Regions from separate parts of the Clostridium sp. 7_2_43FAA genome, predicted to be linked through region 3. Evidence: riboswitches for the same ligand, from Rfam matches in the RefSeq annotation. Region 3 holds a riboswitch; each other region holds the start of a gene.
What was found. A riboswitch is a leader RNA that binds a small molecule or an ion and turns the genes downstream of it on or off. The one in region 3 is predicted to bind S-adenosylmethionine.
Positions count from the first base shown of each region.

Region 1: linked by a shared signal. The riboswitch ahead of metF (methylenetetrahydrofolate reductase [NAD(P)H]) and the one ahead of metK (methionine adenosyltransferase) in region 3 are both predicted to bind S-adenosylmethionine.
Region 2: linked by a shared signal. The riboswitch ahead of CSBG_RS02585 (methionine ABC transporter ATP-binding protein) and the one ahead of metK (methionine adenosyltransferase) in region 3 are both predicted to bind S-adenosylmethionine.
Region 4: linked by a shared signal. The riboswitch ahead of metH (methionine synthase) and the one ahead of metK (methionine adenosyltransferase) in region 3 are both predicted to bind S-adenosylmethionine.

Region 1 covers NZ_JH815222.1:283,759-292,282, reverse strand. The annotation lists gene CSBG_RS02960 (NADH-ubiquinone oxidoreductase-F iron-sulfur binding region domain-containing protein) at 1-1,785, opposite strand, end outside; gene CSBG_RS02955 (NAD(P)H-dependent oxidoreductase subunit E) at 1,787-2,263, opposite strand; gene CSBG_RS02950 (S-ribosylhomocysteine lyase) at 2,545-3,003, opposite strand; gene metF (methylenetetrahydrofolate reductase [NAD(P)H]) at 3,066-3,959, opposite strand; SAM riboswitch class I at 4,127-4,250, opposite strand; gene CSBG_RS02940 (GNAT family protein) at 4,413-4,946, opposite strand; gene CSBG_RS02935 (MraY family glycosyltransferase) at 5,152-6,105, opposite strand; gene CSBG_RS02930 (V-type ATP synthase subunit D) at 6,350-6,991, opposite strand; gene CSBG_RS02925 (V-type ATP synthase subunit B) at 6,994-8,376, opposite strand; gene CSBG_RS02920 (V-type ATP synthase subunit A) at 8,369-8,524, opposite strand, start outside.
Region 2 covers NZ_JH815222.1:206,567-215,090, forward strand. The annotation lists gene CSBG_RS02560 (sugar ABC transporter permease) at 1-75, shown strand, start outside; gene CSBG_RS02565 (ABC transporter permease subunit) at 77-970, shown strand; gene CSBG_RS02570 (LacI family DNA-binding transcriptional regulator) at 1,066-2,085, shown strand; gene malQ (4-alpha-glucanotransferase) at 2,306-3,787, shown strand; gene CSBG_RS02580 (DUF503 domain-containing protein) at 3,921-4,217, shown strand; SAM riboswitch class I at 4,312-4,460, shown strand; gene CSBG_RS02585 (methionine ABC transporter ATP-binding protein) at 4,554-5,591, shown strand; gene CSBG_RS02590 (methionine ABC transporter permease) at 5,591-6,229, shown strand; gene CSBG_RS02595 (MetQ/NlpA family ABC transporter substrate-binding protein) at 6,366-7,199, shown strand; gene CSBG_RS02600 (serine hydrolase) at 7,358-8,254, shown strand; gene CSBG_RS02605 (DHHA1 domain-containing protein) at 8,267-8,524, shown strand, end outside.
Region 3 covers NZ_JH815222.1:84,606-93,129, forward strand. The annotation lists gene spoIIID (sporulation transcriptional regulator SpoIIID) at 95-346, shown strand; gene mreB (rod shape-determining protein MreB) at 484-1,518, shown strand; gene yyaC (spore protease YyaC) at 1,572-2,108, opposite strand; gene CSBG_RS02000 (hypothetical protein) at 2,219-2,785, shown strand; tRNA gene CSBG_RS02005 (tRNA-Tyr) at 3,082-3,166, shown strand; tRNA gene CSBG_RS02010 (tRNA-Thr) at 3,191-3,265, shown strand; tRNA gene CSBG_RS02015 (tRNA-Tyr) at 3,272-3,356, shown strand; tRNA gene CSBG_RS02020 (tRNA-Val) at 3,374-3,449, shown strand; tRNA gene CSBG_RS02025 (tRNA-Thr) at 3,554-3,628, shown strand; tRNA gene CSBG_RS02030 (tRNA-Tyr) at 3,637-3,721, shown strand; SAM riboswitch class I at 3,872-3,980, shown strand; gene metK (methionine adenosyltransferase) at 4,079-5,254, shown strand; gene nagA (N-acetylglucosamine-6-phosphate deacetylase) at 5,327-6,457, opposite strand; gene CSBG_RS02045 (ATP-dependent RecD-like DNA helicase) at 6,742-8,524, shown strand, end outside.
Region 4 covers NZ_JH815222.1:1,361,582-1,370,105, reverse strand. The annotation lists gene metH (methionine synthase) at 123-3,773, opposite strand; SAM riboswitch class I at 3,875-3,972, opposite strand; gene aspD (aspartate 4-decarboxylase) at 4,165-5,793, shown strand; gene CSBG_RS07960 (hypothetical protein) at 5,928-6,584, opposite strand; gene CSBG_RS07955 (WG repeat-containing protein) at 6,775-8,524, opposite strand, start outside.

The DNA.
Region 1 (8,524 bases), 200 kb from region 3:
AATAGCTAATACAGGACATGCCCTTAAACATTTAGTACATCCAATACAACTATCTGTAACCTCATATTTCACTAATCCTTTACATACTCCTGCAGTACATTTTTTATCTATTACATGCTCTTTATACTCATTGTTAAAAAACTTTAAAGTACTTAATACAGGATTGGGAGCTGCTTCTCCAAGTCCACAAAGAGATGCGTCTCTAACAACTTCACATAATTCATTAATTTTTTCTAAATCTTCTTCTACTGCCGTACCATCAGTAATTTTCTTTAATAATTCTAATATTCTTTTATTCCCTATCCTACAAGGAGTACATTTGCCACAAGATTCATCAACACTAAATTCTAAATAAAACTTGGCTATATCAACCATACAGTTATCTTCATCCATTACTATCATCCCTCCAGAGCCCATCATTGATCCAATTGATGTTAAAGTATCATACTCTATAGGTAAATCTAGGTACTCTACTGGTATACAACCACCTGAAGGTCCTCCTGTTTGTATAGCTTTTAACGCTTTATTGTTAATAATTCCTCCGCCTATCTCATAAACTATATCTCTTAATGGCATTCCCATTGGGATTTCTACTAAACCTACATTATTAATGTTTCCTGCTAAAGCAAAAACCTTAGTTCCAGCAGATTTTTCTGCTCCTATTGAACTATACCATTTAGCACCATTGTTAATTATTTGACTAACATTTGCAAAAGTTTCCACATTATTAACACAAGTTGGTCTTTGCCATAATCCTTTTTCTGAAGTCCTTGGTGGCTTCATTGTTGGCTCTCCTCTTAGTCCTTCAATTGAATGAATTAGCGCTGTAGCTTCACCACAAACAAAAGCTCCTGCTCCATACTTTATTTCAATATCAAAATTGAATCCTGTATTTAATATATTGCTTCCTAAAAGTCCTATATCTTTCGCTTGCTTTAATGCTACTTTTAATCTATGAACAGCTAATGGATATTCCGCTCTTATATAAATATATCCTTTACTAGCTCCAATTGCATAACCACAAATAGCCATTGCTTCTAATACTAAATTAGGGTCTCCCTCTAATATTGCTCTATCCATAAAAGCTCCCGGATCTCCTTCATCAGCATTACAAATTACATATTTTACATCTCCATTTGCTCTTCTAGCAGCTTCCCACTTTCTTCCCGTTGGAAAACCTCCACCGCCTCTTCCTCTAAGTCCAGATTCACTTACTTCTTTTATAACTTCTTCTTGAGTCATAGTTGTTAATACTTTGCCTAGCGCTGTGTAAGCTCCTACACCTAAAGCATCCTCCATATTTTCAGGATCTATCACTCCACAATTTTTTAATGCTATTTTCACTTGTTTTTTATAAAAAGGTATCTCTTCTTTTACTTTTATTTTTTCCTTAGTTTCTTCATTTTCATAAAGCAGCCTGTCTACAACTCTACCTTCAAGAATATGACTTTCTATTATCTCTTTAACATCTTCTTCTGTTACCTTTATATAAAATACTTTATCTGGCATAATTTCTATTACAGGACCTTTTGCACAAAATCCAAAGCATCCTGTCATTATAACTTTTACATCTTCTTGCAAATTTAATCTTGTTATTTCTTCATTAAATGCCTTTAAGATATTGTCAGAATTTGATGCTTTGCATCCTGGTCCTCCACAAATTAATATATGCCTTTCTTTTATTTCATCATTATTAAATTTTTCTGGATTTTCTCTAACCTCTATTTTCTTTTTACATTCTTTATATTTTTTTAATAAAGCATTATAAGTACTTATTTTCTCCATATTAACCTTGCTCCCTTAAATTATTTATTAATTCGTTTACTTGAGGCTTAGTAAAATATCCATAAACTTTATCGTTTACAAGTACAACGGGTGCTATAGCACATGATCCAACACATCTTAATGTATCTAAAGTGAATAATCCATCATTGGTTGTTTCCCCTTCTTTTATTCCAAGTATCTTTTTAAAATCCTCTAATATATCACATGCCCCTCTAACAAAGCATGCTGTACCAGTACATATACTTATTACATACTTTCCTTTTGGTTCTGTAGAAAAATATGAATAAAAAGTTATTACCCCATATACCTTAGATACTGGTATATTTAATCTATAAGCTATATACTCCTGAACCTCTCTTCCTAAATACCCATATAATCCTTGGGCATGATGTAATACAGAAATTAATGAACTTTCATCATCATTCCCTTCTTGGATAAATAGTTCTAAATCTTTAAATTTACCACATTTATCTCTCAAATTATCTCCCCCATCTTTAACTGAATTTTTAAAATATTCTAACAATTAAATAGTATCATATTTCTATTTTTTTTAAAATATATAAAATACCTGCCACTATTGATTTATTTTACTGGCTATTAAATCTCATTTCATTTATACTTACATAGGAAATAAAAAAGTTGTATTCTAATCCTTTCATATTAGAATACAACTCCTATATCTTATAGTATATTTTTATTCATTAATAAATTATTATATGTCTTATACTTAAAATCAACTTATAATTCTGCATAAAACACTTATTTTTCTCCATATATATTTAATGAAAAACCTTTTTCTAGAGCTTCCTTAGCATACTCTTTTGCTCCAAATAATGATAAGTCTCTGTAGTTTCCACATTGAATTTCATTAGCAGCAGGTATTTCTGTCGCCTTTAAAACTTCTCTTAAAGATAATTCTAATGCTTCTTTTATTTCATAAGCTTCTCTATCTCCCCATATACTTAAATAGAATCCAGTTCTACATCCCATTGGTGATAAATCTATTATTCCTTCTAATCTACTTCTTAATTCATGTGCCAAAAGATGCTCTAGTCCGTGCATCGCAGCTGTTCCAAAGGCTTCTTTATTTGGTTGTAAAAATCTAATATCAAACTTTGTTACATTATCTCCCTTTTTACCTGTTAGCAAACAACACTTTCTTATATATGGTGCCTTAACTATTCTATGATCTAATTCAAAACTTTCTACTTTTTCCATATTACATCCTCCACATAACTATCTTATTTATCTTTAAATATCTACCCTCATTAATATATCAACTAGTTTATTAATCTTTCACAATTATTTATAGTATCTAATATAGAAAATATACTTGTGCTTATTCTTTTAGCAACATACGAATTATTCATAGTATATAAATGAATTCCATCTACTCCATTTGATATCAAATCTACTATCTGCTCTGTAGCATATGCGATTCCAGCATCTCTTAATGCCTCAGGATTAAATTCGTATTTATTCATTATCCTAATAAATTTCTTTGGTAGCTTAGCTCCACATAATGAAACAATTCTATTTATTTGTTTAGTATTTATAACTGGCATTATTCCTGCTTGTACTGGAATATCTATATTGTACTTTTCTTTTTCTTCTAAAAAACTATAAAAGTACTCATTATCAAAGAATAATTGTGAAATTAAGTGTGTAGCACCAGCTTTTTGTTTTTTCTTTAGATTAATTATATCTTCCTCTAAGTTTTTACTATCTAAATGTCCTTCAGGATAACATGCCCCAACTATATTAAAATCTCCCCTTTGCTTTATATGCTTTATAAGATCACTTGCATGATCAAATTCATTACTTCCCTTATAACCTAACGGAATATCACCTCTTAAAGCCAATATATTTTCTATTCCTGACTGCTTTAAGTTATCTAAAATGGAATTTACTTGGTTTTTATTTGAGTTTATACATGTTAAATGAGCTAATGGTTCTATTTTATATTTATTTTTTACTATTGATGAAATCTCACATGTCATGTTCTTAGATAAGCTTCCACCTGCCCCGTATGTTACACTTATAAAATCTGGCTTTAAATCTTTTAATTCCTCTAAAGTATTGTAAATAGTATCAATTTTTGATTCTTGTTTTGGTGGAAATATCTCAAAAGAAAAAACCACCTCTTTTTTATCAAATAAATTATTTATATTCATGTTTTGCCCCCTTTTTTCAATGAATAATTGATAATATATAGATAATTTACAATTTCTATTGATAGTTTATATTTAACAATGGATATTGATAGCTGAAAGTTATTCTTTATACATAAAAAAATACCTAAAGGATAACCTTTAGGTATTAATATACAGCCTATGAATTACCCTTATCTAACAGGAATTAGCACCACACAATGAGGTTATATAAGTGAAAATCATTCATTATAATTAACCTACGTAGGTTGCTGGGTTTCTTAGGGCCAGTCCCTCCACCACTCTTGATAAGTTTTAAATATTCTTTTTCTATATTATATTTTATTTACAAACATTTGTAAATATATATTGAAATTATATATTTTAAATTAAAATTTATAAATACACTTCTTTAGCTATTAAATTATATAGACAAATTCACAAAAGAATTATCTATAAGTTTCATATTTGATGATTTCAACTATCAAAGTCATCTTTAAAAATTGCCATTGGTATTACATCGTAATATTTTCCACTTCTATATAATTCTTTTTTCAATATACCTTCTTCTTTAAAACCAACTTTCTTGTAGCATGCAATAGCTCTATTATTAAAAGAAAAAACTTTAAGCTTTATCTTATTCATATTTACTTCTTCAAATATAAACTTTATTAGCAATTTTAGTGCATCGCTTCCATATCCCTTGCTCCAGTATTCTTTATCCCCAATCATTATTCCTATTTCACAAGTTCTATTTTTCACATTACATTCATTAATGCTACATCCACCTATATACTTTCCAGTTTTTAAATCCTCAATTGCAAAATCATAAGTAAAATCGGTATTTGCTTTTCTACTTTTTACCCACTCTTCTTCTTGCCATTTAGTCATTGGAAATGGAATGTTAGAATCTAATAGTTTTTTCACTTCTTCATCATTTATAAACTCTACTGCTTTTTCTATATCCGCTTCCTTATACGCCCTTAATTTTACTAATTTACCACTATACATGATAATACCCCCCTTTTACAATTTATAATGGATAATTGAAACTGGATAGTTGATGATCTCTTTTTGAATCTTCAAACTATTTTTCTTTAAAAGAAATTCAGCCTTTTGGCTGAATTTTCTAATTAATTATTTTATTTCAGTAATTATATACTTATTTTATATATAAATCAAATCCTTTTATTATTTTTATAATAAATATTTTATTCTAGTTTTTTATTAAAAGTAATATTATAGAAATTATACTAAAGGCTAAACTAACCATATTTATGTACGTTACAACTTGCTTTGGAGTAAACCCCTTAGCTTCCAATCTATAATGTATTTGGCTTCTATCCGCTTGATATACTGGTTTTCCATCCATAAATCTTTTTATTATAACAAACAAATTATCAAATATAGGAATTGCTAGAGCTAGTATTGGAATAAATAAGCTCATTAAAGTTGCTTGCTTAAAGGCACCATCTAAAGCTATTATACTCAATATAAATCCTAAAAAATTTGCTCCTGAATCTCCCATAAAAATCTTTGCTGGATATTTATTATACATTAAAAATCCTAAAGTTACTCCTGTTACTATTAGTGACATACTTATAGATTCACTTTGTCCTAGAATAATTGCAGCTGCTGCAAATGTTATTGATGAAATCAATGATAATCCACCGGCAAGTCCATCCATACCATCTGACCAATTTATAACCGTTGTTACTCCAAATATCCATGTAATTGTAAGTATAAATTGTATTACTCCTGATAACTGTATATAAACCCCTGTAAACGGATTTGTAAATCCTCTAAAAACTATTCCTGATTTAAATATAATAAATGCAGCCAATAATTGAATTATTAATCTTGGATATATAGGAAATTCCTTTCCTCTAGTTTTGAAACTATCATCTATTAATCCTATTAATAATATTAAAGCTGAGCCTAGTAATATCCATGATTTTTCTTTAATCGATGTATAATTGTTAACTGTAAAATATACTGTAAAAAATCCTATAAACATAGCTAATCCGCCACAAAGTGGAGTTTCACCTTTATGTTTTTTTCTTTTTGTAGGTTTGTCTGTAAAGCTATATTTAAAAGATAATTTAATCAAAATTGGTGTTATTAAATATACTATTAAAAATGCTAATATAAAAGATAATATATATCGCATAATTTCTCCTTAACCTCTTAACTGTAATATTATTCAAATTCATTATGTCTCTTAAATTCATTATCTTATTATACTATTTATAAATATTATTATCAATGACAAAACTATGACGATTTCTATCTCCTACTTTAAAATAAAAAATATAAAAACATATAATAGATTTACTTATTGTATAAATCTCATTTAAAGCCAACGTACCTATTTCTGCTTTAATATAAAAAAAGTCCCCAAAAGGGGACATTTTTTAATTTCTTGCTTGTATCATATCTTTAACTTTCATTAATCTAGTTAAAGCTCCTCTTTCATTTTCATCAAGTTTCATTCTTATATACTTGATAGTTTCTTGCAGAGAAGGAATTGTCATATATTCAAGAGCATTAACTCTTCTTCTAGTCTTCTCTATTTCATCTGCCATAAGTTGAGTTGACTTTTCAACTTCTGCAAGTTCCAATAACTTTGGTAAGATTCCATAAAGCTTAGCAATTGAATCATCTAATTCAGATGACGTACTTGCAAAACCATAAGGGAATATACTTCCTTCATCTCCTTCAAGCTGTCTATGGAAATTCATCTCCGGAACATTAACACTCATTATATTTTTAGTTCCTACTTCAACAGATATACTTTCTTTAGGATAAGCTACTGCTTCCTCTAGAAATTCTGAGCTCATAACAGCTCTAGCCATAACAAAGTCCTTAAGAGATCCTTGAAGCTCTGCTTCTACAGACTTTCTCAATTCATTATTATATTTGACAAGATTAACGAATTGTCTCATAAGCTCATCTTGCTTATCCTTTAAAAGTTTATGTCCTCTTGTAGCTGTTGCTAATCTCTTTTTTAGCTTAGACATCTCCATTCTAGTAGGATTGACATTTAATCTTGCCATGGCTATTCTTCATCTCCCTTTGGCATATACTTTTCAAGATACTCATCTCTTATTCTCTTAAGCTCTGTTCTTGGAAGTATCTTTAAAAGCTTCCATCCTAATTGTAATGTTTCTTCTATACTTCTGTTTGTTGTAAAACCTTGAGATACATATTGTTCTTCAAATGCTTCTGCAAACTTAGCATATTGCTTATCTATATCTGATAAAGCTGATTCCCCTAAGATTGCTGATAATTCTTTAGCTTGCTTACCTTGTGCATAAGCTGAGAATAATTGGTTCATTGTATCAGCATGATCTTCTCTAGTCTTATTTTTACCAATCCCTTTATCTTTAAGTCTTGAAAGTGATGGTAATACATCTATTGGAGGAATAATACCTTTCTTATATAGCTCTCTTGAAAGAATTATTTGTCCCTCTGTTATATATCCAGTTAAGTCTGGAATTGGATGTGTCTTATCCTCTTCTGGCATTGTTAAAATAGGAATTTGAGTTATAGACCCATCTCTTCCTCTAAGTCTACCTGCTCTTTCATATAAAGTTGAAAGGTCAGTATATAGATATCCTGGATATCCTCTTCTGCCTGGAACCTCTTTTCTAGCAGCTGAAACTTCTCTTAATGCTTCTGCATAGTTTGTTATATCAGTCATTATAACAAGTACATGCATTCCTTTTTCATAAGCTAAGAATTCCGCTGTAGTAAGAGCCATTCTTGGAGTTGCTATTCTTTCGATAGCTGGATCAGATGCAAGGTTCATAAATAATACTGAATTATCTATAGCACCTGTTTTATTAAATTCATCAACGAAAAATTGTGATTCTTCGAATGTAATACCTATTGCAGCAAATACAACTGCAAAGTTAGCATCTGAATTTAAAACTCTCGCTTGTCTTGCTATTTGTGCAGCTAATTGTGCATGAGGAAGTCCTGATGCTGAGAAAACAGGTAACTTTTGTCCTCTTACTAATGTATTAAGTCCATCAATAGCTGAAATACCAGTTTGAATAAATTCTGATGGATAATCTCTTGATACTGGATTAATAGCTTCACCATTTATATCTAATCTTTTTTCTGGAATTATATTAGGCCCATTATCAATTGGGTGTCCCATACCATCAAATATTCTTCCTAGCATATCTTCAGAAACACCAAGTTCAAGTGGTCTTCCTAAGAATCTAGCTTTTGTTTCCTTTAAGTTTATTCCTGATGAACCTTCAAAAAGTTGAACCATAGCTCTTGTTCCATTTATTTCAAGAACTCTACCTCTTCTTTTTTCACCAGTTTGAAGCTCTACTTCAACTAGTTCATCATACTTAACGCCTTCAACACCTTCAACTACCATCAAAGGTCCTACAACTTCTGTAACTGTTTTATATTCCTTAAGCATTTAGAACCCCTCCCTTTTCGTTGATTAATGCATCTATAGCAGCTTTTAATTCTACTTCTATTTCATCTATCTTATTTATATTATCTTCATGAATATATTTACTTCTTGCAATTTTATCTCTAACTTCACTTAAGCCTAAAATCTCATT
Region 2 (8,524 bases), 120 kb from region 3:
ATAATATTTATAATAATTGCAACAATTTCATTTGCACAAATGAAGGCATCTGGCCAATTTGAGGAGGTTGATTAATATGCAAACAGAGGTAAATTTAAAAAGTATTTCAAGAAAAAAAGAAAATATAGTATATAAAAAGAAATTAAGACCTGATGAAGTAAGGACAGCTTGGTTTGGAAGAGTATTTATATGGATAATGATATTAATAACATTATTTCCTATAGTAGCTGTAATTTCTGCATCAATGGCAAAAGGAAATGCATTTACTCAGACATCATTCTTTCCAACAGAATGGACTTTAGAGAACTATAGAAAGGTATTTGAAAAGACTAACTTTTTATTATGGATAAAAAATTCATTGATTATTTGTACAAGTGTTGCAGTTCTTCAATTAGTATTATCAGTTCCAGCAGCCTTTGCATTTTCTAAGCTAAGATTTTGGGGAAGAAAAAATGGACTTATGAGTTTATTAATTCTTCAAATGTTCCCAGCTGCTATGGCTTTACCAGCAATAATGGGTATAGTTTTCACATATAATTTAACTAATAAGCCATTGGTATTAATATTAATATTAGCTGGTGGAAGTGCATATAATATCTGGCTTTTAAAAGGAGCAGTAGATGGTATTCCAGATGAATTGGTTGAAGCAGCTTATATAGATGGAGCATCAACTTGGAAGGTATTTTCAGTAATAATATTACCTTTACTAAGAAATATGTTAATAGTTATATTCCTATTTGCATTTATAGGAGCTTATAGTGAATTTATGTTTACTTCAGCAATATTAAAGAATGCAGATGTACAAACACTTGTAACTGGATTACAAAAATTTATTAAGGATCAATTTTCTGCAAACTGGACTATGTATTCAGCAGCAGCAGTAATGGCAGCTACACCAATTGTAGTTATATTTTCACTTTTACAAAAATATATAGCAGGTGGATTAGTTTCCGGATCAGTGAAAGAATAATGATTTTACCCTTGAATTAAATCTTATGATATAATTAATGTAGAAATTAATGGAAACGATACCGAATAATTTGTCGAAACTTGGAGGGAGTTATGATAAACATAAGAGATATTGCAAGAATTGCTGGGGTAGGTGTTAGTACAGTTTCAAGAGTTATAAATAATCATCCAGATGTAAAAGAGCAAACTAGAGAAAGAGTGTTAGAGGTAATAAGAGAAAATAATTATATACCTAATAATAGTGCTAGAAATCTTAAAAAAAATAATACAAATAATATAGGTGTATTAATAAAAGGGGTTTTTAATCCATTCTTCTCAGAAATGTTAGACTCAATAAGTAAAAGAATTTCTAAAGCAGGATATTCTATGATTCTAGAGCACCATGATTACTTAAGTGATGATGAAATGAATAATTTAATATCCATGATAAAGGAAAAGAGGTTACAGGGTGTAATTTGCTTAGGAGGAAACTTTACTGACGTAAAAAATGATGATTTTAATGCTATAGATGTACCAGTTGTATTGACTTCAATAAATCATAAATATGGGAAAGAGTTTTCAAATTTTTCATCAGTGTCTATAGATAACGAAAAATCTGCTTATTCAGCTACACAATATTTAATAAATTGCGGTCATAAAAATATAGCTATAATGCTAGGAGATGAAAATGACTTTGGAATTGGATATCTAAGAGAAGCAGGTTATATAAAGGCATTAAATGAAAATAATATTGAGTTTAATAAAAATTATAAAATTCTAGGACATTATGATTATAGAGGAGCATATGAAGAAACAGATAAGCTACTGAAGAAGTATAAAGATATTACAGCTATATTTGCTATATCAGATATAATGGCTGTAGGATGTGCAAAGGCCATAAAGGATAATGGGTTAGAAGTAGGAAAAGATGTTGCTGTAATTGGATTTGATGGTATGGATATTAGTGAGTTTTACAGCCCTACAATTACAACAATTATACAACCTAAAGTAGAAATGGCAAAGATAAGTGTAGATTTATTATTGGATTTAATAGCTAATAAAACTGATAATAAGCACGTTATTCTTAATACAGAACTAGTAGAAAGAGAATCAACAAATTTTGAAATAAGCAAATAAAAATCAATCTATTCATGATAGTATGAATTATTTCTATCATGAATAGATTATAAACAATATAGATTTAAAATAAATTGTTAACAGCTCTCAGGAATATAAATAAAACTCTCTTATGTATTAATATAATAAATTAATAATTTATTATAAGTAACTTTCAAAATAGAATAAGAATAATAATTATAATATAGAAATAGGTTTTATGAGAAATGAGGTAAAATTTATGAAAAGAAGTAGTGGCATATTGATGCATATTTCATCATTACCAGGTAAGTATGGAATAGGTACATTTGGAATGGAAGCGTTTGCCTTTGTAGATTTTTTAAAAAAGAGCGGACAAAGGTATTGGCAAATACTACCTTTAGGGCAAACTAGTTACGGAGATTCACCATATCAATGCTTTTCAGCATTTGCCGGTAATCCATATTTTATAGATTTTGAATTGTTAGAAAAAGATAGCTTATTAGCTAAAGAAGATTATTCAACTTTAGATTATGGATTAGATGAAAATTGTGTAGATTATGCAAAATTATTTATAAATAAAAATAAGGTATTAAGAATTGCGCATGAAAATTCTAAAAATAAATATGATAAAGAAATAAATAAATTTATAGAAGAAAATAATTTTTGGTTAGAAGACTATGCTTTATATATGGCAGTTAAGAATCATTTTAATTTAGTTAGTTGGCAAAATTGGGATGATGATATAAGACTTAGAAAAAAAGAAGCTATAGATTCTTATAAAACATTATTGAAGAATGAAATTGATTTTTGGATATTTGTTCAATATATGTTCTTTAAGCAATGGTATAGTTTAAAAAAATATGCTAATGATAATGGAATTGAAATAATAGGAGATATTCCAATTTATGTAGCAGAAGATAGTGCAGATATATGGAGTAATCCTGAATACTTTAATGTTGATGAGAATATGGTGCCAATAACAGTAGCAGGATGTCCGCCAGACACATTTTCAGCAACAGGTCAGCTTTGGGGAAATCCTATATATAATTGGGATAACTTATATAAGGATGGCTATAGTTGGTGGATAGATAGAGTTAGGGAAAGCTTTAAGCTATATGATGTAGTAAGAATAGATCACTTTAGAGGATTTGAAGCATATTGGGAGATACCTTATGGAAATAAGACTGCAGAATTTGGACAGTGGACAAAGGGACCTGGAATAAAGTTATTCAATGCAATAAAAGATAAACTTGGGGATGTTAATATAATAGCAGAGGATTTAGGGATGATGACTGACGAAGTTATAGAACTTAGAGATACAACAGGTTTCCCAGGAATGAAAATATTGCAGTTTGGATTTGGAGAGGGAGATAGCAGAGATTTACCTCATAATTACCCAGTTAATTGTGTAGCCTATACAGGAACTCATGATAATGATACTGTTTGTGGATGGTATAATGTTACAGGAAGCAAGAAAGAAATAGAAAAAGCAAAGAGGTATTTAAATTTAACTTATGAAGAAGGAATTTCAAGAGGATTAATAAGAGGCGTTTGGGGAAGTCCAGCTTACTTAGCCATAACAACTATGCAAGATTTCTTGGGATTAGGTAATGATGCAAGAATGAATATGCCTTCTACTTTAGGTGGTAATTGGGTATGGAGAGCTTCATCAGAAGCTTTTGATGATAAACTAGCAAAAGAAATTTATGATTTAACAAAATTATATGGCAGAATAAAATAAATTTGGTTAGGTTATTAAAATAATCCCCTATAAAAATTATAAATAAAGCTCATAGAGAATATTCTCTATGAGCTTTATTCATAATAATGTTAAGATATATAATATCTAAAAATTGTAGTGTAGGTGGTTTAAGATGAAAGTTCTAGTAATGAGTATAAAACTAAGAGCAAGCTGGGTACATTCTTTAAAAGAAAAGAGGATGGTAGTTAAAAGTATAATTCAAAAGTTAAAAAATAAATTTAATATTTCGGTAAATGAAGTAGAAGATCAAGATATTCATCAAAGTATAGTAATTGCTATTTCATCAATATGTTCAAGTAGTTCTCAGGTAGATTCTACAATGGAAAATATTATTAACTTTATTGAGTTAAACACAGATGCAGAGCTTATTAACATAGAAAAGGATGTTATAATGTTTAAGTTTTTATAAAAATAAATACATAAAATTTAAATTATTGGGTTGACAATCTAATCCAATAAATGTATATTAATATCAATAGAAAAATTAAATAATTTGATTACGTTTCTTATCAAGAGTGGTGGAGGGACTGGCCCTGTGAAACCCAGCAACCTGTAATAGGATTAAATGATAAGTCTAATTTGTATTAGACAAAATTTTATTCTTATTAAGTTTGGTGCTAAATCCTGCAGCTTTTTAGCTGATAGATGAGAGAATAAATTAATAATGTGAATTTACGCGCACTAGAGATTTATTCTCCAGTGCGTTTTTTATTTTGCTTTAGTTTCTTAAAAGGGGGAATGGCTTGTGATTAAAATTAATAACTTAAGTAAAAGATTTAATGATGTTGAAGTTATAAAGGGAGTTTCACTTAGGATAGAAGAAGGAGAAATATACGGAATTATAGGACATAGTGGAGCAGGAAAATCTACATTACTTAGATGCATAAATGGTTTAGAAGACTATGAAGATGGATCAATTACAGTGATGGGAAGAGAAGTGAAAAATTTAAGTGGATATGAGCTTAGGGAATTTAGAAAAAAGTTAGGAATGATATTCCAAGGATTCAATTTATTAAGTAGAAAAACAGTATCTGAAAATATAGCATTACCATTGGAAGTATGGGGATATGAAGAAGAGTATAAAGAATATAAGCTTGAAAATAAAGAAAAAGGAGTAAAGTTATATAGTTACAAGAAATTTAAAAAAGAGAAAATAAAAGAAAGAGTTACTGAGCTTTTAAACTTAGTAGGCCTTTCAGAAAAAGCAGATGTAAAACCATCAAGCTTAAGTGGTGGACAAAAGCAAAGAGTAGCAATAGCAAGGGCTTTAGCATTAGAACCTAAAATTTTACTTTGTGATGAAGCTACATCAGCTTTAGATCCTAAAATAACAAAAGATATATTAGCACTTTTATCAAAGATAAATAAAGAATTAGGTATAACAATTGTTATTGTTACCCACCAAATGGAAGTAGTTAAAGAGGTTTGTGAAAAAGTTGCATTAATAGAAGGGGGCATTTTAAAAGCAGAAGGCAATTCAGAAGACTTATTCTTAAAACCAGGACTTTCCCTTAAGAAATTTTTAGGGGATCAAGATGATGAGCTACTACCAACAACAGGGATTAACATAAAACTATTTTTCCCAAGTACATCATCAGAAAATGCTATTATTACAAAAATGGCTAGAGAGTTAAATGTAGATTTTTCAATAGTTTGGGGCAAATTAGAGAAATTTAGAGAGGATGTACTTGGAAATTTAGTAATAAATGTAGAGGTAAAGGATAAAGAAAAAGTAATAGAATATTTAGAAAGTAAAAATGTGGTATTGGAGGTGCTTAATTAATGTCAGAAATATTAATACCAGCGTTTAATAAAACAATTGCCATGGTTTTTTTCTCAACATTATTTTCGCTTATATTAGGATTTATACCAGCAATTATATTAGTAGTTACAGCTCCAAATGGATTAAATCCTAACAAAATTATATACAGAGTTTTAGATACAATAATTAATATATTAAGAGGGTTTCCATTTTTGATTTTAATGGTAGCAATAATACCATTTACAAAGTTAATAGTAGGAAAATCAATTGGCACACCAGCAGCTATAGTTCCTTTAACAATAGCAGCAGCGCCTTTTGTAGCAAGAATAATAGAATCATCTTTAAAAGAAGTAGATCCAGGAGTTGTGGAAGCTGCCAAATCATTTGGGGCATCTAATACACAAATAATTTTTAAAGTTATGTTAAAAGAAGCAGTGCCTTCAATAATATCAGGATTAACATTAACCATAATAAGTATAATAGGATATTCAGCTATGGCTGGAACAGTAGGGGGTGGTGGTCTTGGTGATGTAGCAATAAGATATGGTTATCAAAGATATCAAACAGATGTTATGATTGTCACAGTAATAATTCTAATAATAATCGTACAAGCGTTACAGTCACTAGGAAATTATCTATATAAAAAACTATCAAAATAAAGTATACAAAAATTAAATTAAAATATAGAAGATAAATGTATGAAAGACATTTAACTAAAAGAACTCTGAAAGAGTTATATCCTAAATTATCAATTGTCAATTATGCATTATCAATTATTTCGAGGGGGTTAAAGAAATGAAAAGAAAATCAATTTTATCATTATTATTAACAGGGGCTTTAGCAATAAGCTTAATAGGTTGTGGAAATACAAATAAGGAAGCTGAAACAGGATCAAAGGGTGAAGATAAAACAATAACAATAGGTGTTACTCCAGTTCCTCATAAGGAAATAGTAGAAGAAATAAAGCCTGATCTTGAAGCAGAAGGATATACAGTTAAAATAGTAGAGTTTACAGATTATGTAACACCTAACACATCTCTAGCAGAAGGAGAGCTAGATGCAAATTATTTTCAAACAGTTGCATATTTAGATGAAACTAATGAAGGAAAAGGCTTAGACTTAACTTATACAAAAGGTATTCATTTAGAGCCACTAGGAGTTTATTCTTCAACTATTAAAAGCTTAGATGAATTAAAAGAAGGAGCAACAGTTGCAGTGCCAAATGATCCATCAAATGAAGCAAGAGCTTTAAGAGTACTAGAGGGTGCAGGATTAATAAAATTAAAAGAAGGGGAATTAGTTACACCAAAGGATATTACAGAAAATCCTAAGAATCTTAAATTTGAAGAGCTTGAAGCAGCTCAATTACCAAGGGTTTTAGAAGAAGTGGGTATTGCTGTTATTAATGGAAACTATGCACTTGAAGCAGGATTAAATCCAGCTGAAAATGCTTTATATTTAGAAGATGCTACTAAAGAAGCTTCTAAAAAATATCATAATGTATTAGCGGTGAAAAAAGGAAATGAGGATAGTGAAAAAATTAAGGCTTTAACTAATGCTTTAACATCAGATAAAGTTAAGAAATTCATTGAAGAGAAGTATAATGGATCAGTAATTCCAACTTTCTAGAAAGTAAGTAGGATATAAAATATAGACTGTAAAGAGTGAGTAAAAAATAATTTTTTACTTACTCTTTTCTTTTGTATTTAGAATTATAAAGATTCATCTATGGTATAATAATTATAAAAATATAACTAAAATAAAATGCTTTGAAGCAGGAGATATAAATGAAAAAAGTATATATCTTATTAATTGTTGTGCTTATATTATCTTTTCAAGGGTGTGCCCAAAAAGAGGAAGTCAAAGAGATTGAAAAAAGTAATGCTAAAACAAATAGTATAATAGATAAAAAGGTAGATGAAATAGCAGGAGATTATAAGGATAATATGTCTATATACTATAAAAGTCTAAATACAGATGATGAATATATATTAAATCCAGATAAATATTATATAGCAGCAAGTACAACAAAGATACCTTTATGTATGATGATTTTAGATCAAGTTTTTGAAGGAGCAATATCTTTAGAAGATACTATTTATTATGAAAAGTTAGATAGTGAAGGTGGAAGTGGAGTTTTATATTATTTACAGGAAATTCCCAATATAACTGTTGAAGAAGCTATTTATTTATCTATAGTTGAGTCGGATAATATTACTAAAAATATGCTTCATAGAATAAGTAAAATATCATTAACGGACTATTTAAGAGATATAACGGAAGATGATAGTATTCCTTATGAGAATTATATTACAGCAAGGCAGCTATATAAGGTATTAGAAAGGCTATATGAAAATCCAGATAATAACCCTTATTATGAAAAGCTTATAGAATATATGAAAGAAACTGTATTTCATGATAGATTAGATAAATACTTACCTTATGACATAGTTGCTCATAAGATAGGAGATTATTATAGATATGCCCATGACTGTGGAATTATATATGCTAAAGATCCTTATATAATAGTAGTATTGACAAAGGACATAGGTGATTTAAGTGATGAGCCTTATGAAAATGGAAGCGAGGATGAGAGATATCTTTTAGATTGGGGTAATGAGGCATATGAAATGATAGCAAATATATCAAAAGAAATATATGTAATGGTTGAGGAAGATTATTAATAGGTGAAAAATATGGAAAAATTATATTATATAGATCAATATTTAAAAGAATTTGAAGCAAAAATTATATATGTAAAAAAAATAGATGATAAATTTCATATAGCATTAGATAAAACAGCATTTTTCCCAGGCGGAGGAGGTCAATGCTGTGACATTGGTGAATTGAATGGGATAAATGTATTAGATGTATATGAAGAAAATAGGGAGATATATCATGTTGTTTCTCAGGATATATCAGATTCAACTATTGTTAAGGGTAAAATAGATTGG
Region 3 (8,524 bases):
TAAACATTCATCAGCCATTAATTTAAAATGGCTGATGAATATATTAAATTTTAATGGTCGCGTATTAATAAGCTATCCAAAGGGAGGTAATATTTTGAAAGATTATATAGAAGAAAGAGTTTTAGAAGTGGCGAAATACATTATAGATTCAAAAGATACAATTAGAAAAACTGCAAAAGTATTTGGAGTAAGTAAAAGTACTATTCATAAAGATATGACAGAAAGATTACCTAAGATAAATCCAGCTATAGCAGAACAAACTCATTCAATACTAGAGTTAAATAAAGCTGAAAGACACATAAGAGGTGGAAAAGCTACCAAAATGAAATATAAGGCCGCAGAGTAGTAATTGATTACAAAATTAAATACAAATATATTGAAGGATTACCATATTCCATATATAATAAGAAATAGAGCGAATATTGTAAAATAAGAGAGATTTCAAATATTATATAGTGTGAATAGAGTAGGAGTGAACAAGGAATGTGGTTTTGGAGAAATAGGAGCGATTTAGGAATAGACTTAGGTACAGCGACTGTTTTAGTTTATGCAAAAGGTAAAGGAATAATATTAAAAGAGCCATCAGTTGTCGCAATAAATAAGAATAATAATAAAGTACTTGCAGTTGGTGAAGAGGCAAGGAAAATGATTGGAAGAACTCCAGGTAACATAGTTGCGGTAAGACCATTAAGAGATGGGGTTATATCAGATTATGATATAACAGAAAAGATGTTAAAAGAATTTATTAAAAAGGCGTATGGAAAGAGTAAGATTACGGCTCCTAAAGTAATGGTATGTGTTCCGTCTCAAGCAACAGAAGTTGAAAAGAGAGCAGTAATTGATGCGGCAAGAAACTCTGGAGCCAAAAAAGTTCATTTAATAGAAGAACCTTTAGCTGCAGCAATAGGTGCAGGATTAGATATAACTAGACCAAGTGGATCCATGGTTGTAGATATTGGTGGAGGTACTACTGATATAGCTGTAATATCTCTTGGTGGAGTTGTTGTAAGATCATCTATTAAGGTAGCTGGGGATACATTTGACGATGCAATAATAAAGTATGTAAGAAATAAGTACAAGATAATGATAGGTGAGAAAACCGCAGAAGAATTAAAAGTAACTATAGGATCAGCGTTTAAAGGATCAAGAAGCTTAACTGCAAATATGAAGGGACGAAATTTAATTACTGGGTTACCAGATGAACTTTCTATCTCAACAGATGAAATAATATATGCATTAAAAGAATCGGTATCCTTAATTGTTGATAGTGTTAAATTTGTATTGGAAAAAACACCACCTGAGCTTGCTGCTGATATAATAGAGAGAGGGATACTAATGACAGGTGGAGGTTCTTTATTAGATGGATTAGATAAGCTAATAGAGCATGAAACTGGGGTTACTGTTGAGGTTGCGAATAATTCAGTAGAAGCAGTAGCAGAGGGAACAGGTAAAGTTTTAGGATACTTAGACAAGATAGATACAAATTCTTCAGATAATGAAATAACATTAGTTGAGTAATCTATAGATATTATTAAATACATAGTAAATATATAAAATTATTAAAGGGGAGTTCAAAGACTCCCCTTTTGGTTATGAGTAAGATTATATGCATAAATAATGGCAGCTGAAATTATTTTTGACATTTCCATGACTAAATGTAGACGAATACTTCTAGATGTAAAAAACTCAGCATTTTCACTTGAATCAATAATACCGATTATAGAAGCTATACCAACGTCAGGTAAGTTTTTCCCCACTCCTTTTCCGGGATGTATTGGATAGTCTCTGGTATGTATTTCACCAATAGAACTAGCTTCACCTAAGCAGGCATCTATTCCTATAATTAAAGATTTTGGATGCAATTTATTAATTTCATTTAATCTATTATTTATATTAAGAGCATGTATTGGAGATTCTATAGTTCCGTACACTGGAAGAGGAAAATTTTTTTCTTTTAAAAATGTACCAACCATTGGACCTAAGCAGTCACCAATGCACTTATCAGTACCTATACATACAATTACAGTATTATTCGTAATATAGTCTTTGATAAATTTTGCTATTTCAATATGAGAATTATAAGAATTATATAATACTTTATGCTTCACTAAAAATTCACCTCCGCTTATACAATATATGTTCCAAGATTAATAAATATAATAAAATGTATAAAAAAACATAAAGAGGAAATTAATTAAATAAAAGGAGATGAATAAATGTGAAAAAAATATTTTTTTATATAATTACTATAATTCTTGGAGCTAGTATACCTATATACTATTTATTAGTATGGGAGCCATTAAAAAGCGAAGAGGCTATAAGTAATTCAATGAGATCTACTACTGAAAAAATTTTAAATAGTAGTGAAGTTTCAAATGGGCAAGATATATCAAATAATCTGAATAAGAAGAAAATAGATAGTAATAAAAATAGCATTAATATTAAAGAAAAATCTAATATGAGTAATAGTAGTAATTCTAATGAAAATATAATAACTGGTGAAAATGAAATAGAAGGGCTATCAATAAAGCAAAGCGATATTGAAAATAATTTGTTTGGAGAACTAGAAGAAAGTGAAAAGTTAGAAATAGACAGAATGTTAAAAAGTTTATCTATAGTAGATATAGTGAAGATAAATGATCATTTTTCTGATAAATATGATGATGACAATGTAAGAGAAGGATTTTCATTAGTAAAAAAGAGAATGTCATTATCGGATTATGAAGAGTTTAAGAGTATCATAAGTAGATATATTGATTTAGATATTATTGAAGAAAAAATTTGATGATTTGAGTATTGATAAAAATATGTATGTATTTTCTCAGTAAAAATTCAAACAATTATTAATAATAACTATACAATTATATTGCTTTAGACGAATTTATTTTTAGGACAATATAAGACAATAAAAAAGTGATATTAGTATTAAATAGAAGAAAATTAAAGAAATATAGAAAAAAATAAGTATAATCTCTTTAAATAAGTGAATATCACACTTGAAATTAGGATACAATAAATATATACTAATCATTGTCAGTTGAGACGACAATGTTTACTTAACTGAAATTAAATAAATTTAATGGGGGAGTTCCCGAGTGGCCAAAGGGGGCAGACTGTAAATCTGTTACGTTTCGTTTCGATGGTTCGAATCCGTCCTCCCCCACCATATAAAATTTATTTAATATAATATGCTGGCATGGCTCAACGGTAGAGCAGCTGACTTGTAATCAGCAGGTTGTAGGTTCGATTCCTATTGCCAGCTCCATAAAATGGGGGAGTTCCCGAGTGGCCAAAGGGGGCAGACTGTAAATCTGTTACGTTTCGTTTCGATGGTTCGAATCCGTCCTCCCCCACCATTTTATAACATTGATATGGAAGCATAGCTCAGCTGGGAGAGCATCTGCCTTACAAGCAGAGGGTCACAGGTTCGATCCCTGTTGTTTCCACCATTTTGGTATTAAACACTTAATGAAGTAGAGTATAGTGATAACTGAATTTAGTGTAAAAGCCAATCTACTGAAAGAAGAGAAGTAGATATTTCATTAATAAATATGCTGGCATGGCTCAACGGTAGAGCAGCTGACTTGTAATCAGCAGGTTGTAGGTTCGATTCCTATTGCCAGCTCCAATAAATATGGGGGAGTTCCCGAGTGGCCAAAGGGGGCAGACTGTAAATCTGTTACGTTTCGTTTCGATGGTTCGAATCCGTCCTCCCCCACCACAAAAGACAAGGATTCTTGTCTTTTTTTATATTTACAAATAACCTAATATTTTATTAGTTAAGAAATTTAAATATGTAATAAATTTATATTTTATAGTTGACTAGTAGTATTAAAGGTGATATACTCTAAAAAGTAAAATTTGATATTAGTTCTTATCCAGAGAGGTGGAGGGAGAAGGGCCCGATGAAACCCGGCAACCTACTTTATTAAGTTTAAGTGTGGTGCCAATTCCTGCAAAGTAATTTTGCAAGATAAGAAAGATTAGGATTTTTAACGTCTCTTCTTATCGAAGAGATTTTTTTATTTTATAAATTAATTCAGAATTAATATCAAGTAAAATGAAAGGAGAAATGAAAATGAGAAGATTATTTACATCAGAATCAGTTACAGAAGGGCATCCAGATAAAATTTGTGACCAAATTTCAGATGCAGTATTAGATAGTATTTTAGCTAAAGATCCTATGGCAAGAGTTGCTTGTGAAACAGCTGTTACTACAGGAATGGTACTAGTTATGGGAGAAATATCAACTAATTGTTATGTTGATATTCCAAAGTTAGTTAGAGAAACAGTAAAAGAAATTGGATATGATAGAGCTAAGTATGGTTTTGACTGCGAAACATGTTCAGTTTTAACATCAATAGATGAGCAATCAGGCGATATAGCTATGGGTGTAGATGAAGCTTTAGAATCAAGAGATGGACAAAAGGATGATGTTGAGGCAGTTGGGGCTGGAGACCAAGGTATGATGTTTGGTTTTGCAACAAATGAAACAGAAGAATACATGCCTTTACCAATAGCAATGGCTCACAGATTATCAAGAAGATTATCAGAAGTGAGAAAGAACGGAACTTTACCATATTTAAGACCAGATGGAAAGACTCAAGTTACAGTTGAATATGATGATAATAAAGTAATAAGAATAGATGCAATTGTAATATCAACACAACATAGTGAAGATGTATCTCAGGAACAAATAAGAGAAGATTTAATGGAACATGTAATTAAAGTTGTAGTTCCAGCAGAATTATTAGATGATACTACTAAGTATTACATAAATCCAACTGGTAGATTTGTTGTTGGAGGTCCACAAGGAGATAGCGGATTAACTGGAAGAAAGATAATAGTTGATACTTATGGTGGATATGGAAGACATGGCGGTGGTGCTTTCTCAGGAAAAGATCCAACTAAAGTTGATAGATCAGCAGCTTATGCAGCCAGATGGGTTGCTAAGAATTTAGTTGCAGCAGGAGTTGCAGATAAATTAGAAATTCAATTAGCTTATGCTATTGGAGTAGCTAAACCAGTATCAATAGAAATAGATACATTTGGAACTGGAAAGAAATCAGAAGCAGAAATAATTTCAATAGTTGAAAAAGTATTTGATTTAAGACCAGGTGCTATAATAAGAGATCTAGAATTAAGAAGACCAATTTATAAGCAAACAGCTGCATATGGACATTTTGGAAGAAATGATTTAAATTTACCTTGGGAAAATTTAAATAAAGTAGAAGAAATAAAGAAATATCTTTAAAATAATAAAGTAAAAGAGATAAAGTATATTTAAAATAAAAAATGCTCCAATTCAAAATTGGAGCATTTTTGTTTATACTAATACTTTACCAGCAACTATAACATTTTTTATATTTATGTCTTCATCAAATAAAACTAAATCAGCATCATAGCCTTCTTTTACAAGACCTTTTCTATCTTCAACTTTACAATGTCTAGCAGCATTAAAAGTTGCCATTTTTACAGCTTCATTTAGTGGAAGACCAACGTTCTTATATACATTTCTAACAGCTTTATCTAAAGTTAATATTGAGCCAGCTAAGCTTCCACTTAAAAGTCTTGCAGCTCCATCTTTAACAACAACATCTTGGCCGCCTAATGCATACATGCCATCAGGCATAGCACATGCCATCATTGCATCAGTGACTAATAAAACTTTATCAGTTGTCTTTTGATTGTAAGCTATTCTAAGTGATGGATATGATATATGGATACCATCAGAAATTGTTTCTGTAGTTATCTCGCTATCAAATATAGCACCTACAACTCCAGGTTCTCTATGAGCAAATGGTGTCATTGCATTAAATAAATGAGTTGAGTGACAGCAACCACATTTAATTCCTTCCATAGCTTCATCATAAGTAGCTTTAGTATGACCTATAGAGCAAACTATTCCTTTTTTTGATAATTCTTTTATTAATTCCTTAGCACCTGGAACTTCAGGAGCAATTGTAATTGATATAACGGCATCTTCAGCATCTCCGACCATAGCATTAAAATTATCAAGTGTTGGAGAAATTAAGAAATTAGGATTTTGAGCTCCTATAGCTTTTGGACTAATGAAAGGACCTTCAAGATGAGCTCCTAGAACAATAGCACCATCAGTACCATTTTCCTTGGCTTCTTTTATAACTTTCATAGATTTTCTTATATCATCTACTGATACTGTCATTGTAGTTGGTGTGAAAGCAGTAGTTCCATGCTTAACTATAGTTTTAGAAATCTCATTGATTGCCTCAAAAGTACCATCCATTGTATCATGCCCACCTGCACCATGGATATGAACATCTATAAACCCTGGAGATAAATATAGTCCTTCTGCATCTATTACTTCAGAGTCATTAATATTATTTGGGTTTATTTCTTTAATTTTTCCATCTTCGATTAAGATAGAGCCCTTTTCTATCCTATCAAAATATACTATGTTACAATTTTTGATTATCATATGAGCACCTCCATATTTTTAATATAAATCTCAATTAAAAACTATAACATTAATAGCTAGACATAACAGAAATAGCTATAAAACGTATTCAAATATAGTATAAAATTGAAATAATATAAATTTTATTATTTTTATAAGTTAGTATACTTATATATTTAATTATAGCACATTAATTATAGTAAGATTTAAATAAATGTATAATCTTTATTACAACTTATATATGATATAATTATATAATAAAAATAGTGAGATTAAAATATTATTAGAAGATTTGGAGAGATAACATGGAATGTCTAAACGGAATAGTAGAATCTATTGTATTCAAAAGTGATGATACAGGATATGTTGTATCAAAGGTAAGGATAGATAAAGATTGTATAAATGCAGTTGGAATAGTTCCTTTTTTAAAGGAAGGGCAACATGTTAAGTTAAAAGGACAATGGGTTCTTCATAAGCAATTTGGACGTCAGTTTAATATAGATGAATATGAAGAAGTATTACCAGATTCCATAGATGGAATTAAAAAATATTTGAGTACAGGTATAATTCATGGAATAGGTCCAATAACTGCTAAAAAAATTGTTGATAGATTTAAGGAAGAAACTTTAGATATATTAGAAAATCATATTGAAAGACTTCAAGAAATTGAAGGTATTGGTGAAAAGAAATTTAGGATAATTTATGAATCTTATATAGAACAAAAAGATTTAAAAGATATAATAATATATTTTCAAGGTCATGGGATGACAACTAACCAATGCATAAAAATATATAAAAAGTTTGGGGTAGATGCTAAGGCTATTGTTTCAGAAAATCCTTATATTCTTTGCGATGAGATCTCTGGAATAGGATTTATAACGGCAGATAGAATAGCAAAAAGCCTTGGAATAGAATCTATCTCACCATTTAGAATACAAAGTGGAATAAGATATATATTGAATCAATTTTCAGCATCGGGTAATACATATATGCCTAAAAACAATTTAATTGATGAAGTATCTAAAATATTAGGTGTACCGGGTCAAATGGTAGAAGAAAACTTATATAACTTAGCATTAGAAACTAAAATAAAAATAGAAAAAATTAATGATATAGAAGCGGTGTTTTCATTACCATATTATTATTGTGAATTAGGTGTTACAAATAAAATAATAACATTAAGTATAGAGAACTTTAGAACGATAAATACAGATGTCGAATTTGAAATTGAAACTTTTGAGAGAAAAAATAAAATTAAATTTGCCAATTCCCAAAGAGAAGCTATTGTTGGAGCTTTTGAAAATGGTATAGAGATAATAACTGGAGGTCCTGGAACAGGAAAGACTACAATTATAAAATCTATCATAGAAATATATGAAAATAATGGCATGAAGGTTTTATTAGGAGCACCAACAGGAAGAGCAGCTAAGAGAATGACTGAATCTACTGGTAGAGAAGCAAAAACAATTCATAGATTATTAGAAATGGGAGTAAGTGAAGATGAAAATTCTTATTATGGAAAAGGAGAATCGGAACCATTAGAGGCTGACGTAATTATCATAGATGAGGCATCTATGATAGATATAATGCTTATGCATAGTTTGCTTAAAGCAATAAAGCTTGGAACAAGATTAATAATAGTTGGTGATGTAGATCAATTACCATCAGTTGGTGCAGGAAATGTATTAAAGGACTTAATAGAAAGTAATTTTATAAAAGTAGTAAGACTTAAGGATATTTTTAGGCAAGGAGAAGAAAGTCTTATTGTAACGAATGCACATAAAATTAATAATGGTGAAATGCCGTATATAAATAGAAGAGATGGTGACTTCTTTTTTGAAAATAAAGACAATGTGGATTTAATATTATCTACAATAATAGATTTAATAAATAGAAGGCTACCTAACTTTAAAAAAGCATGGGATAAGTATAGAGATATTCAAATATTAACACCTACAAGAAAAGGGATATTAGGTGTGCAAAATTTGAATAATAAACTTCAAGAAGTTTTGAATCCTAAATCCCCTAGCAAGAGAGAAAAAGAGTTGAAAGAAGTTATTTTTAGAGAAGGTGACAAAGTAATGCAAA
Region 4 (8,524 bases), 1.3 Mb from region 3:
AATATTAAAACAATAAAAATAATAATTACACAGAATTATCTATTCTCTCCTTAATATTAAAATAAAAAAGAAAACTTATAAAGTTTATTAATTCTTTATAAGTTTTCTTTTTTTGTAAGTAATTATATTAATATATTTGGTAATCTATTTTTTAATTCCTCTAGATCTGAATTATTTCTTTTAGCATAATCTTCTAATTGATTGTAATCTATTTTATAAACATCAAAATATTTAGCTTCACTATTTGCAAAATATAACCCACAAACTGATGATGGAGGATCCATCATATTACTTTCCGTAACTTTTACTCCAGTTGCTTCTTCTCCATTTAATAACTTAAATATCTTTCTTATTTCTTTTTGATCCTTTATTGATGGATAACCTACAGCTGGTCTTATTCCCCTATACTTCCCAGAAAGTAACTCATCATAATTTAAATTCTCATTACTTGAATATCCCCAATAGCTCTTTCTAACATCTAAATGCAATTTTTCTGCAAAAGCTTCTGCTAGCCTATCACATATAAAGCTTAAAAGCATAGAATTATAGTCATCTCCATTTTCTCTTAAGTTATTAGCATACTCTTTAGCCTCAGTTCCACTTGTTACTAAAAATGCACCAATATAATCATCAATTTCTAATCCCTCCGGAGCTATATAGTCGCTTAAAGAAAGGTTTATATTATTTTTATTTTTCTTTTGTTGTCTAAACATATTAAAAGTTTCTATTAAATTATTATCTTTATCAAAAATCCTTATATCATCTTCAGCAGAACTTGCTTTAAATAACCCAAATACTCCTTTTAGTTTCACTATTTTGCTATTTTCTAAATCATCCAATAATTTATTTGCATCATAATATATTTTGTTGGCTTCTTTGCCATAGCTATTGTCTTCTAAAATTTGTGGAAATTTCATTTTCATTCCCCAAGCTGAAAAAAAGAAACTCCAATCTATAAAAGGCCTCAAATCTTTTATAGTATAATCATAAATTTCTTTCACACCTAAAAAATTAGGTTTTTTAATAAGAGTATTTTTCCAATCTATTTTTAATTTATTTTTTCTTGCTTCTTCTAATGAAATAAATTCAAGTTTTACCTTTTCATAATTTTCTCTTTGTAACCTGTAATCCTCTTTAGTTTTCTTTATAAATTTATCTTTTTCTTTTGATACTAATATCTTACAAATTTCAACAGTTTTAGATGCATCATATCCATATATTACTGGTCCACTATAATTAGGATCTATTTTTAATGCTGTATGAACTTTAGATGTAGTTGCACCACCAATTATAAGTGGAATATTTAAATTTCTTTTTTCCATTTCCTTTGCTACTGTTATCATTTCACTTAAGGATGGAGTTATCAATCCACTTAACCCAATTATATCAACATTTTCCTTAATTGCTTTATCTATTATTTCTTCGCACGGAACCATGACACCTAAATCTATAACTTCAAAGTTATTACAAGATAAAACAACTCCAACTATATTCTTTCCTATATCATGAACATCACCTTTTACAGTAGCTATTAATATTTTTCCATCCCGAGTAAACTCACCATCTTTTTCACTATTTATATACGGCGTTAGGTATGAAACTCCTTTTTTCATAACTCGTGCTGATTTTACTACTTGAGGCAAAAACATTTTTCCATCTCCAAAAAGTTCTCCTACTTTTTTCATTCCATCCATTAAAGGGCCTTCTATTATATCTAAAGTCCTATCATATAAATTTAATGATTCTTTTAAATCTTCTTCTATATAATTAGTAATTCCTTTGACTATAGAGTATTCTAGTTTTTCTTTGCAAGTTAAGTTTCTCCAATCCTCTTTACTTTCCCCGCCTTCTCTTAAATCATTTTTATATAAAGTAGCAGCTTCTAAAAGTTTTTCACTTGCATCTTCAGAACTATTTAAAATAACATCTTCAACTAATTTAAGTAAATCTTTTGGAATATCGTCATATATCTGAATCATACTTGGATTCACAATCCCCATATCCATACCATTTTTTATAGCATGATATAAGAAAACTGAATGCATAGCTTCTCTTATTTTATTATTACCTCTAAAAGAAAATGATAAATTACTAACTCCACCTGAAACCTTAGAATATGGTAGATTTTCTTTTATCCATTTAGTTGCATTTATAAAATCTAAAGCATAGTTATTATGTTCTTCAATCCCTGTTGCTATTGCTAAAATATTCGGATCAAATATTATATCTTCTGGTGGAAAATTAACTTTATTCACTAAAAGATCATAAGCTCTTTTACATATACTTATCTTCTTTTCATAATTATCTGCTTGACCTTTTTCATCAAAAGCCATTACTACTACTGCTGCGCCAAAATCTTTAATAATCTTTGCCTTCTTTAGAAAATCTTCTTCTCCATTTTTTAAAGAAATAGAATTCACTATATGCTTCCCTTGAATTACTTTAAGACCTTTTTCTATAACTTCCCATCTTGATGAATCAATCATTATAGGTTTAGCTGAAATATCAGGTTCTGAAGCTAAAAGTTTTAAAAAATAATCCATTTCTTTTTCACTATCTAAAAGCCCATCATCAAAATTTATATCTATTATTTGAGCACCATTTTCAACCTGCTCTTTAGCAATAGAAAGAGCTTCTTCATATTTCTTTTCCCTAATAAGTCGTGCAAATCTTAAAGATCCTGAAACATTCGTTCTTTCTCCAATATTAATAAAATTACTTTCTTTATTCACCTTGGTTATTTCTAATCCACTATATACACTTTCTATTTCAATTCCTTTTACAATTCTTGGTTTATAGTTTTTAGCTATATTTGCAATTGCTTTTATATGTTCATAAGTAGTCCCACAGCATCCGCCTACTATATTTAGATATCCTTCTTTTAACATTTCTTCAATACACTTTGATGTTATTTCAGGTGACTCATCATAAAACCCTAATTCATTAGGCAAGCCTGCATTTGGGTAAACTGATACAAATAGATCCTGAGTTTCTGATAACTCTTTTATAAATTGATTTAAATCTCTCGCTCCAAAAGAGCAGTTTAGTCCTATTGAAATGATATTTTCGTTTTTCATAGAAGCAGCAAAAGCTAAAAGATTTTGTCCAGATAAAATTCTTCCTGATTTATCTGATATTGTTCCAGATACCATTATAGGAAGGATTTTATTTTTCAACCTGAAAACATCATTTGCAGCCATAATAGCAGCTCTTGCATTTAATGAATCAAAAATTGTTTCTATTAAAACTAAATCAATACCTCCATCAATTAAAGCACCTATTTGTTCTACATATGCATCTTTTAACTGGTCAAAAGATATATTTCTATATCCTGGGTCTTCAACATTTGGAGATAATGATGCCATTCTATTAGTTGGCCCTATAGATCCTGCTACATATCTTTTTTTACCATCCTTTTTAGAAAAATCATCACACGCCATTTTAGCTAGCTTTGCACTTTTATAATTTAAATCATAAACTAAATTTTCAAGTCCAAAATCACTTTGTGATATTCTATTTGAATTTAATGTATTAGTTTCTATTATATCTGCACCTACCTCTAAAAATCCTCGATGTATTTCATCAATTACTTCTGGCTTTGTTATACTCAATAAATCATTATTTCCCTTTTGATCTATAGGAAATTCTTTTAATAAATCTCCTCTATAATCAGCTTCTTTTAACATAAATGATTGAATATTAGTTCCCATTGCCCCATCTATTACTAAAATTCTTTTTTCTAAGTCTTTTACTATTTCAAAATCTCTCTTCATTATACAGCCCCCCTTTAATAACTCTAAATATTATATACACAACTAATATCAATAAAAAAATCCCTTCTAAAATAAGAAAGGATTATATACAAACTCTATTACTCTTATTTTTCAGAAAAATCTGTAGGATTTAGCACCACACTAGAAAGCAGGTTGCTGGGTTTCAAAGGGCCAGTCCCTCCACCACTCTTAATAAGATATTATTTTATATAATTATATAATCTTTATTATTTATTGTAAATATGTTTCAATAAATAATTACGTTTAAGTTTAATTTTTATATAAATTGTTAGTATTAATTTTTTATATTATTAATTCATCTATATTAAAGGAATAATATTTTAATTCATAACAAAAAATAAGATAAAACTTTTATTTAAGGAGAAAAACTATGGACAAAAACTTACAGCGTGAAGAAATCGAAAAAATTTATGGTAAAATAAGTCCATTTGAATTTAAAAATAGGTTAATAGAACTAGCTCATGGTGAAAATGAAAAAACAGCCCGTATTCTTTTAGACGCTGGTAGGGGAAATCCAAATTGGACAGCATCTACTCCTAGAGAAGCTTTTTTTACATTTGGTCTTTTTGCTGTTGATGAAACTAAAAAAGATATTAATAATGGTGATTTAGCTGGAATGCCTAAAAAAAATGGTATTTATAATAGATTCATAGAATTTATAGATAAAAATAATATTTTACCAGGGACAGAATTACTAAAAAAAATAATTGAATATGGAATAAATGAAAAAAGCTTTAATGCTGATGATTACTTATATGAATTAACGGATGCAATTATTGGAGATAACTATCCTGTGCCAGATAGAATGCTGTATCATATTGAAGAAATAGTTCATGATTATTTAGTACAAGAAATGTGTTACAATAAGCCTCCAAGTGGTAAATTTAATATTTTTGCAGTAGAAGGAGCTACTGCAGCAATGTGTTATATATTTGATACTTTACGATCAAATATGCTTCTTAACCCTAAAGATAAAATAGCAATAATGGTACCAATTTTTACTCCTTATCTAGAAATACCTGTTTTACCTAGATATGATTTAGAAATAGTTCCTATAAAAGCTACTGAAACAACAATTGATGGTACACATACTTGGCAATATCCATTATATGAATTAGAGAAACTTAAAGATAATTCTATAAAAGCTTTATTTATAGTGAATCCAAGTAATCCACCTTCTGTTTCATTAAGCACTGAGTGTAGAAAAAACCTAGTTTCTATTATAAATGAATATAATAAAGATATAATGATAATTTCTGATGATGTTTATGGTACGTTCGTTCCTGAGTTTAGATCATTAATGGCCGATTTGCCTTATAACACTATAGGAGTTTATTCCTTTTCTAAATATTTTGGAGTTACAGGATGGAGATTAGGGACTATAGCTATTCATGAAAAAAATATATATGATAAACTTTTGAAAGAATTATCAAAAGATAAAAAGAAAATTTTAAATAGAAGATATGGTGATATGAAATTAAACCCAGAAACTATACCTTTCATTGATAGGATAGTTGCAGATAGCAGACAGGTCGCCTTAAACCATACAGCAGGCCTTTCTACACCCCAACAAGTACAAATGGCATTTTTTTGTGCATTTGCATTATTAGATGATGAAAATATATATAAAAAACAAACTATAGAAATATGTCATAGACGTCAAAAATTACTATTTGATAGTCTTGGCCTAAGCTTAAGAAAAGATATAAATGATGCAGCTTATTATACGGAATTTGACTTATTAGAGTGGGCAAATTACAATTATGGTTCAGAATTTGCAAATTATCTTGAAAGCAGTTATAAACCAGTTGAGGTATTATATAGATTAGCTGAAGAATCATCCATTGTATTATTAAGTGGATCTGGCTTTCAAGGTCCAGAATGGTCTATAAGAATTTCTTTAGCAAATTTAAGAGATGAAGATTATACTACTATAGGAAAAACTCTACATGGAATTCTTGATGAATTTGTAATTAGATGGAAAGAAAGTGAAAAGTAGTAATAGAAATAAAGCTAGACTTGAATAAGCCTAGCTTTTATCTCTATTTAGAAGTGGATTTATATTATTAAAAGATACTAAATTGTAGTACTACCATAAAATATAGTAGTACTACAAAACCAAAATAAAGATGACTAGAAGATATTATTAAAACAACAATTATTATTAAAATTTTTATTGCATTTATTTGCAACTACTGTTTTTGATCCTAGATATTTACATCCCTTATAAATAGTTTGAGATGAAAAATGAATAATATTACAATCACATAAATGATCTTTTATATAATTGCAATCATTTATGAAAAAATGATTATATCTAGTAAAATATCTATTAAAGAAATTTTTATTATTAATAATAAAATTTTTACCATTTATATTACAATGCTGATTACATTTTCTTACTTGTCCTGGTATTTGAATTACCTTGTTTCGATTCTTACATTGAAGTTTTCCTGAACATTGCATAGGACAGTGCATTCCTTGTACTGAGTTCATTTCTTGAGTCACTTCGGAATTTTGGAATCCTTGAAAAGATTGCATCCCTTGTGATTTCATTAATTCTTGATTATTTTGAACACCTTGAAACATATCTATGTTTCTTGAATTATTTGGTTTCATTTGAGATGCATTTTGTAAATCAGGATTTATATTAGGTAATCTTTCTTCTATATTTACTATATATTCTTGATTATCATATTGTTCTTGATTATTACATGAACAATTTTCATTATTCATGCTCATTATTTTAAAATAATCTTCATAACTGTAATTTGAATTATTATAGTTCATCTTAGTCCTCACTTTCTAAATATCTTTTGTTTATTTGATTATAATATATATTATTCTTTAGGTTTATATTGTTTCCTTAGTTTTTTTATTTCATTTATCATCATTTACGAGTATATTATTTAAGATATTATCTAATTATAGTAATAAAAAAGCATATAAGAATTCTAAAATTCCAATATGCTTCTTATTCCTATCCATTAAACTTTTTATAAAAATCTCCTTGGCTATTTAAATAATCCTCTATTTGAGTAAATGGTATTTTAAAAGTAATAACCCCAGCAGAATAAGGCCCTATTTTATATGGAGGATAATAAATATATAAATTATCTTTATCTATATAAAAGTCTTGACTCTCTGATATTCCTTTAAATGAACCAGGAAAAACATATTCATAACTAGGATCATTTTCTATAAATCCACTTATTATCTTATTTAAAATTGCTCTCCAATTTGTATCACTTTTAAATAAATCTTTTAGCTTATAAAATCTTCCTGTTAATAAGTCAATCGCACATGTTTTTCTTATTGGTGTTCCATTAACTGCTCCTAATGAATAATAGTATCCTAATAGATCTATTATTAATGAATTATCTTTGTAAAATAATATTTGAAAATTTCCGTAGTAATTATATGATAATACCTGATCCTCTATAATATTAGGCTCATTATCTATTACTTCTTCTTTTGCTGGTATATAAAATGATATTTTTCGTAATTTTGAATTAACTTCTTTTTCTACATTTTCATCATGTATCCCTTTCACTTGTGGAATATATATGAGATAATTAATATTAGGTTTATACTTATCAATTATTAATGAATATTTTTTGTCTAAAGGAAATTCTTTATTAGGCTGATAGATAAATTTATTATTTTTATCTAAATAATAAGGAGAGTAATCTATATTAGCATGTATAATTCCACCTTTAGCTCTAAGTTCACCACTTCCATCAACCATTGGTAGATTTTTTACTATTCTTCCATACCTATCTAAAAAAAATGTTTTTTTATCATCAGATCCATATGATAACCCATTTATATACATACCAATATTGAGATAAATAAATTTTGTTAAAAGAGTTCCAAGTGAATCTCCTATAGCATAAATACTTCTTGGAAATATACTATTATCTCCTATTGGTAAACCTAAAGCTATCTTCCCCTCACCTAAATGTTTTATATCACTATATATCTCACCATAAATCTGCCTTCCTAATTTGTCAATAACTCCATGTGTACAGATTATGTTGTTGTTACTTCTACTGACTACTGCTACCCCATCATTAAATCCTTTGGCATCACAATAAATCGGACTAATAACTATTTCTCCATCTCTATTTATATATCCATATGGGCCACCTAATAATATTGAAAATACCATTAAGTCTTCTCCATATGACCCAACATATTCAAAATTATAAGTATTACTAATATTAGCTTGTGTATCTATTAATGCAAATTCCCTATCTTTGATCTTTATCAATCCAAAGCCATCATTAAAATCATTTGCATGCATATATTTAACTTCAGTAATTTCCTTTCCATCTAAATCAATATATCCATATTTAGAGCTTTTACCATTCATTTTAGCTACAACTGCATATCCATCGTTGTAGTTTCCTATATAATCGTAGACTACATCCCTTAATTTATTTCCTTTTTCATCCAAAACCCCCATTTTAGATTTTTCAGTATAAATTGCCCTTCCTTCTTTATATGGATTTATATTATCAAATTGAGGATTTACATTGTAATTTCCCTTAATATCAATTATTCCAAACTTGTTATTTTCCTTAATTATTGCTAATCCAAATTCGTTAAAATCATATGCTCTTGTAAACTTAAACGGAATTATTACCTCACCATCTTTATTTATATAACCATACCTATCTCCATCGACAGTATTTTTAAGTGCAGGAAATAAATCAACTTCTCTTTTT